Regions from separate parts of the Paenibacillus sp. NPDC057934 genome, predicted to be linked through region 2. Evidence: predicted binding sites of a transcription regulator. Region 2 holds the regulator's gene; the other holds the start of a gene.
What was found. The regulator LexA, encoded in region 2, represses DNA repair genes until DNA is damaged. The targets are predictions, from matches to a motif close to CGAACATATGTTCG.

Region 1: ACFVRY_RS13190 (ImmA/IrrE family metallo-endopeptidase) is a predicted target of LexA. The motif match lies at 1,501-1,514, and genes of this name have one in related genera.

What each region holds. Positions count from the first base shown of each region.
Region 1 covers NZ_JBHVPB010000005.1:189,002-192,416, forward strand. The annotation lists gene ACFVRY_RS13175 (hypothetical protein) at 1-24, shown strand, start outside; gene ACFVRY_RS13180 (hypothetical protein) at 162-524, opposite strand; gene ACFVRY_RS13185 (hypothetical protein) at 687-860, opposite strand; gene ACFVRY_RS13190 (ImmA/IrrE family metallo-endopeptidase) at 970-1,482, opposite strand; gene ACFVRY_RS13195 (YjfB family protein) at 1,655-1,831, opposite strand; gene ACFVRY_RS13200 (YjcZ family sporulation protein) at 2,086-2,178, shown strand; gene ACFVRY_RS13205 (YolD-like family protein) at 2,366-2,701, shown strand; gene ACFVRY_RS13210 (DNA-entry nuclease) at 2,738-3,172, opposite strand; gene ACFVRY_RS13215 (hypothetical protein) at 3,309-3,415, shown strand, end outside.
Region 2 covers NZ_JBHVPB010000009.1:75,820-79,234, forward strand. The annotation lists gene ACFVRY_RS20720 (SOS response-associated peptidase) at 1-565, opposite strand, end outside; gene ACFVRY_RS20725 (YjcZ family sporulation protein) at 1,012-1,113, shown strand; gene ACFVRY_RS20730 (L,D-transpeptidase) at 1,193-1,531, opposite strand; gene lexA (transcriptional repressor LexA) at 1,761-2,387, opposite strand; gene ACFVRY_RS20740 (LysM peptidoglycan-binding domain-containing protein) at 2,716-3,129, shown strand; gene ACFVRY_RS20745 (DUF896 domain-containing protein) at 3,240-3,413, shown strand.

The sequences.
Region 1 (3,415 bases), on a different contig from region 2:
GTTTTAAGAGCGATAGCCAAGTAGTCATGGAGAGGCGCTTGTGGAAAGCCGCAAAATAAGCACCTTGCCGATAAGGCGAGGTGCTTTGATGTAGTCAGGCCTATGTATGAGTAGGATGAACATAGTATGATGTCTGCTTACAGAGTTTGTCAGTAAAATAGTTAATCGTAGATTTTCTTATCTAGATATGTGATTAGAAGCTCTGCCAAGGCTCTTAGTTGCCTGGGGTTATTCTCTTGGGCGATTGCCTCTTGGATGCGGCTGATAGTGATGTGACTGTCTTTCTCTCTGCTGGCTTCCTGATCCACTGGGGTACCGGTTATATTGTGTTGCAATGTATGGGACACGCTCTCGATCTCCGTAATCGGAACCCAGAGGGATTGTTCCTCCGTCTGTATCTTGATCATTCGGTAGGTCAAGGCTTCGGCTGTGCCCTTCAGGTTCCCGCCATTCAATAAAACGAGGTTGATACGTTCGTTCTTTGCGACTGCGGCTTGCAAGTTCTGACGTACTCCTTTATTCATCAAATTGCCTCCATAGATTAGTCTGTGTCAATTATACCCATATTATGATTGGTATAACAACCGTCAGCGGGAGGCGGTTCATGCTTATACAGGTCACATAGATCTTATAGTCTCATGAATCATAAGGGCTCCGCCGGTCGCTCAACCTAACGGAGCGTGTGATTATAGGACTATATCATCTTCCCTAGGTTCTTGCAGCAGGATGGAAAAGGTCTGAGTCTCGTGGTCCACTTCAATCGCTTCGATTCCGACAAAATCAGGCATTTCGGGGTGTACTGCATCAACATTGTATTCAGGATGGGTCAATAATAAGGCAATGACTTTAGTGGCTTCCATAGGGCTCCCTCCAATGAGATCATTCCGCCATGCAACGCGGGTGGGCCGTATAGCTTGGCGATTCTGTTATCGCTATTATCTCCGCGAGCCGGACTGAATATCAGTGGAATTAATTTGCTGGGGACATTACCGCAAGCAGTTGACCTTGAAATATACGTCTTTGTATCTGGTCGATCCGCTGGACAGCCAACTCGTTCGGGACTTGAAACATAGCTGAGAGGTATCGGATAGCCTCACCACGATGCTCGGGCAACGGCATGCGCGAGATCATGGAGTAGGGCATGGAGGCATACAGAATGAAACGGTCGGATTCATCCTCCTGATCCTGAGTGAAGATTTCGGGCATCAGCGTACGCTTCCCGGAGTGGCGCAGCAGATGGCAGAGGGCGTGAAGAAATTCCAGGCGCTGCATGCTTGCTGGCAGACGGTTATCAATGAACATGCTGTACATCCCGGCAGAGGCTTCCACCGCCTTGCTTCTCACATCGAGATAATGAACCCAGATATTCAAGCGCTCTGAAATATACTCAATGGAGATTTGGGAAGGCTGCTTTATTTGGAGCCGGTTGTATAAATCCTCTGTCCATTTCTCCAAAACAGTCATTTGATAATATGATTTCACTTCATTCACCTCGTTATAGGATCGTATGTTCGTGTTTAAAATCAAAAGAAAAGCCCAAAGGGCTGTGTGAAATACAGTGAGGCGGAGAAAGCAGGTGTCTGCTTTCCGCCTGATACCTTTTGAATTTTTTAAAAAGGGAACTGATGTTCTTGTGAAGATTAGCATAAAACAATCAGACGCGAATATCAAGTGTTTTTCCTAAGTTCGGATGAACGCTTTGTTCAAGCATCTGCACCAGATTCTGGGACTGGATCTCTGCTTGATCCTTAGCAATACTTAACACTTGTATACCCACGGCTTGGGCCAAGGATACCTGGCCCATTGAAGTGGATAATGCTGCAATATCCATGTCGCACCTCCTCCTATAAGCTATATCGACAGGGATATTCTTTTTGATAAGCAGGCAGGATACACAAAAATCGCTCAGTCAAGGTCTTGATGCAATTGTCAGGTATTTCTTTACCTGTTGGCCCATACCTCAAGGCGAAATTTCACATATTCTGAGCTGTATTCAATATTCATCATTCTAAGGAGGAAATTTAAATGGGTGCAGGGTATGGTTGCGGTTGTGGAAATGTTAGTCCGGTAAATGAAGCTCCTGTCGTGGCTCCGTGTGTAAGTCCTTTTACTTCTACAGGTGCTATTCTGGTTCTCTTCATTCTGTTGGTTATCATCACAAAAGCCTGTTTGTTCTAGGATAGTTTTATCGGACTGTCCCCCCCCTGGCCTTAGCCGGGCGGGGGTTATTTCTTTTTTCTGCGAGCAGGCTCAATTTGGCGTTTGGTTCTTTCGGTAGTCATAGAGGATTTTAATCATTGCGCTAAGAACATTTGTTCGCATATAATATAATCAATCGTTGGATTTCGGCAGGGGGACAGACATCATGACCAGCAATCTTGGGAATATCGGAGTAACAACAAGTCAGGAACTTTGGATGAAGCGCTTACTGGAGCGGCTAGAGGTGGATTGTAGAGATATGCAATACCGCGGTAAGCCTGAATTGTCGATGGCGCAACGGAAGGGAATGATGAAAGATATCTATTGTTCGTTTCAGACCGGGTGCAGGATTTCCATGTATACTTGGGACCCTTTTGGCACTGAAGAATTAAGTGGTATTGTGAGGATTATGAACGTCAAACCGCTGCAAATCAAGCTAGAGTTGAACAATGGCACATTCAGATGGGTCTGGATGGCGAATATTGTGGAGATCTTTACATAATAAGGCCCCGGAGGTTATCCGGGGCCGGTTCTTTCATTATTGGAACATGAACTCTACACGGACGCCGTCCGCATATCCTTCCAACTGATTGCCAACCCAACTTCCGGCACCGCGGTTGTCGCTTGGCGATATGTATTCAATATCTGCGCCTTCTCCGCCTTCCTGGCACATCGCCATCGGCCATTCGTCGCGGTCATATCCCTTCTTGGTAGGGACGCCCTTTAAAGAAAGGCGACGGTTGTTCTCTGCTTGCTCACGATCGATTGTACATATGGCAGACTCACCATTCGCAATGGCATCCTGGATATGCTTGGCTGTCTCTGGATAACGATCTGAAGGGAAGACCAACTGAACAATTTCGGAATCGGATGGGGATGATGGCGGGATTTGTCCGTCCTCTTCATACCAGTAAGAACCCAGAGCTAGCAGCGCAACAATGATGAGACTGCCGATTAATTTACGTAATTTCACTTCTGCTCCTCCTTTTTCTGCGCTTCAACCAGTATAGCGCATTTCCAATTATAGCGCGATTCTCTATAATCAGGAGGAGGATGTGGCTTTAGTCACTTATAAATGTTTGTAAATCTATGTAATGGAGGGGTTATTCGTGATGATGACGGGCTTTGGAATCTTTGGTGTTCTGCTTTATTTGTTCTTTTTGGGTTGTGGAGTGTATGCCTTCATCCTGTTCGTTAAGCTGGCAACTCGCGGAAT
Region 2 (3,415 bases):
TTAATAAATTCTGGACATCGTGGTTGTCCCGTCCGAGCCAGTCGCTCTCGTCTTCCGGTCGCAGAATTACAGGCATTCGGTCATGAATCTCTGCCATTAATGTATTGGGTGTGGTCGTGATAATCGTGCAGGTGGCTAGCTTCTGGCCTCTGGGGTCCATCCATATATCATATAGAGCAGCCATGGAGAAAATACCGCTGTCTCGCATGCCAATTCTCAAGGGCTGTTTGCGACCGTCTTCCTTTTTCCAATCGTAATAACCGTCTGCAGGGATCAGGCACCGCCGCGTCGCCACAAGTTTCTTGAACGAGGCTTTCTCCAACAAAGATTCTCCACGTGCATTAATCATCTTGCTGCCGATCTTGTCATCCTGCGCCCAGGATGGGACAAGGCCCCAACGGAGTTCACCGATTCGGTTGCCGGTGCCTGTGTGAATCACAGCCGGAATATGCTGCATGGGAGCGGCATTGTACCTGGGGGCGTAGTAAGGGATGCTGGCATCATTCGTAAGATACCTCAGCATTAGTTCTTCTATAGAGACTGTAATGGTGTAACGTCCGCACATGGTGGGAACCCTCCGAACATTGGTTTGTTACCAGTGTACTATACTTGCCCGCTAGAAATAAATAAGACCCTCCGCTGTGTGGACCTTCTACATTCCCCTCATATGTAAGCTTTCACCCCTAATGCAGAAGTACATTTTCTTTTCCAAATTGCCCATACTTAGTAGGATATTGTTACATATTCTGTTCTGTAGTCATTAATCTGAAGGAGGAATTCACATGGGTGCAGAACATTGTGGACCGGTAGTTAGTCCTTGGACATCTACAGGAACGATTTTGGTGCTTTACATTCTGCTTGTGATCATTTTGAGCATTTGCTGGATCTAATAAAGAGAAAGCTGAACTAAACTGACAATAAGCTAGCCGGTAAGAAAAATCACCCTATCCTAAGGGCCGACCTGTTGTTGCTGCAAAACCTGGTTTCTTCATAGAAAAGGAGGAATTACTCATGAGTCAATTTGCTGGTGGATACGGTTTGGGCACATCTACTGCTGCGATCTTGGTTCTCTTCATCTTGCTGGTTATCATCACTAAATCTTTCTGGATTTAATTTGATTACATCCCCATGTTCAAGCCGCCAGACCATGTCTGACGGCTTTTTGCATGTCAAATATTCTAACACCAGGCGTTTAACGGCGGATAGTCACTCGAGTCCCAATGGGGACCAGCGCAGCAAGTGCCAGTACATCCTGGTTAAACATTCGAATACATCCGTGCGAGACCAGATGTCCGATCGAAGAAGGGTCGTTCGTCCCGTGAATGCCATAATGCGGCTTGGAAAGTCCCATCCAGAACACACCGAAAGGGCCCCCGGGATTGGGCTGTTTGTTAATGATCGTATAATCTCCCTCTGGCGTTGTAGTTAGCATGGTTCCGATTCCAACAGGGAAACCTCTGACGACAGAATCGTTGTCCAGCAAATAAAGCATCCGTTGTGTCAAATCGACGATAATTCGGTAATTGGGCATGAGATCAGCACTCCTTTACAATCAGGATATGTGCGGAGTGTGGGTGTCGTTAATGCGAAGCGGTGATGGAAAATAAAATGTAAGGTTTTATCAAAGAATTAGAGAGGACATTAGTATCAACCTATCGAGATTTATACTGCTGCTTATATTTCCGTGAAAGTGAGAGGGTATAGGAGAAAGACTGCTCCGTAGGACGGAACAGCCTTCTAATAGAGTCATTAATGATAGTTTAGTGGACATCCCGGAACAATCCGATGACTTTGCCCAAAATGCTTACCCGATTCAGGCGAAGTGGCTCATAGGATGGATTCTCCGGCTGGAGGCGAATATGATCACGTTCCTTATAAAAGGTCTTGACGGTAGCTTCATCCTCTTCAGTCATAGCGACAACTATATCACCGTTGTCTGCCGTCTGCTGCTGGCGCACAATGACATAATCGCCGTTCATAATGCCAGCATCAATCATACTGTCACCAAGAACAGAGAGCATGAACACTTTGTTGTCACCAACATAATGCGTTGGGAGCGGGAAATAGTCCTCAATGTTCTCCGTTGCGGTGATAGGCACCCCGGCGGTAACCTTACCTACAACTGGAACACGAGTAATCGTCTGGGCAAATTGATGGACATTTTCCGAGTCTTCCTGGCCAAGCAGTTCAATGGCACGCGGCTTTGTCGGATCCCGGCGGATCAGGCCTTTCTTCTCAAGACGGTCCAGATGACCGTGCACCGTGGAACTGGAGGCGAGCCCTACAGCTTCACCGATTTCCCGTACGGAAGGAGGATAACCCTTGCTGCGGACTTCGTTACGTATAAATTCCAGGATCGCCAGCTGGCGACTCGAAATCTTTGACATCAGAATCAACCCCATATAGTAATGTTTGGGAAAATTATAACATAGAACTGCCGTTCGCACAAACATAAGTTCTAACGTTATCAATAGTTTAAGAGAGGGGAACAGGGGTGAGAACGGGAAGGACAACCGTATCTTCAATAATTGACTAGCATGTTGAAGAAATGAGCAGGAGCAGCAAGGGGAATTTGCATGTCAGGAGCATTTTTTGCATCCAAAAAGGTAAATTATAAATAGGGGAACGATTGTTCGAAATTAGTATTGATCAAAACACATGTTCGTGTTATATTGTTTTTGAAAGTAAGAACAAGTGTTTGGAGGATGATGAATCATGTTAAAGTACAGTACATACCATAGCATCTATGACGAGGGCACAGAAGTTAACTCTGCAGGACAAACTTTAGGTTCCGGAGTAATAAATAGAATTCAAGAAATCGCCAAGGTACTGTCGGATGGATTAAGTCTGTTGTTAAGAAAATTTAACTTCTATAAGATAGCTCTCTTTTTACTGCTGATTATTGCAGGATTTACAGTAGTTGGTAATGTGTTTGCTGGACCCGTTAATCTTGCGAAGCAGGAGAAGAAAGTGGTTGTTGCACCAGGGGATACACTCTGGAGCATTGCTCTCAAGAATAAACCGGCCAATATGAAGACAGCCGTATATATAGAAGGAATTAAACGATCGAGCCAATTGACGGACAGTCATATTCGAGCAGGAGATATTATAACAGTGCCGTTATTTTAAGAACATCATGATCATAGATAGAAACAGCTTAGAGCTTGCAGGGGGTAAACCTTGACAAGCTCTTTTTCTCATGGCAAAGTTAGAATGAATTTATTAGGGAGGCGAAATCGTTGGATATAGATGTATTGGTTGCACGAATTAATGAATTGGCACGCAAGCAGAAGAGCGAAGGCCTGAATGAAGAGGAAATGGCTGAACGCGCCAAGCTACGTGAAATTTACCTGGGTAATATCCGCAGCAATTTCCGGTCCCAACTGGATACTATTGAGTTTGTAGATAAATAAGC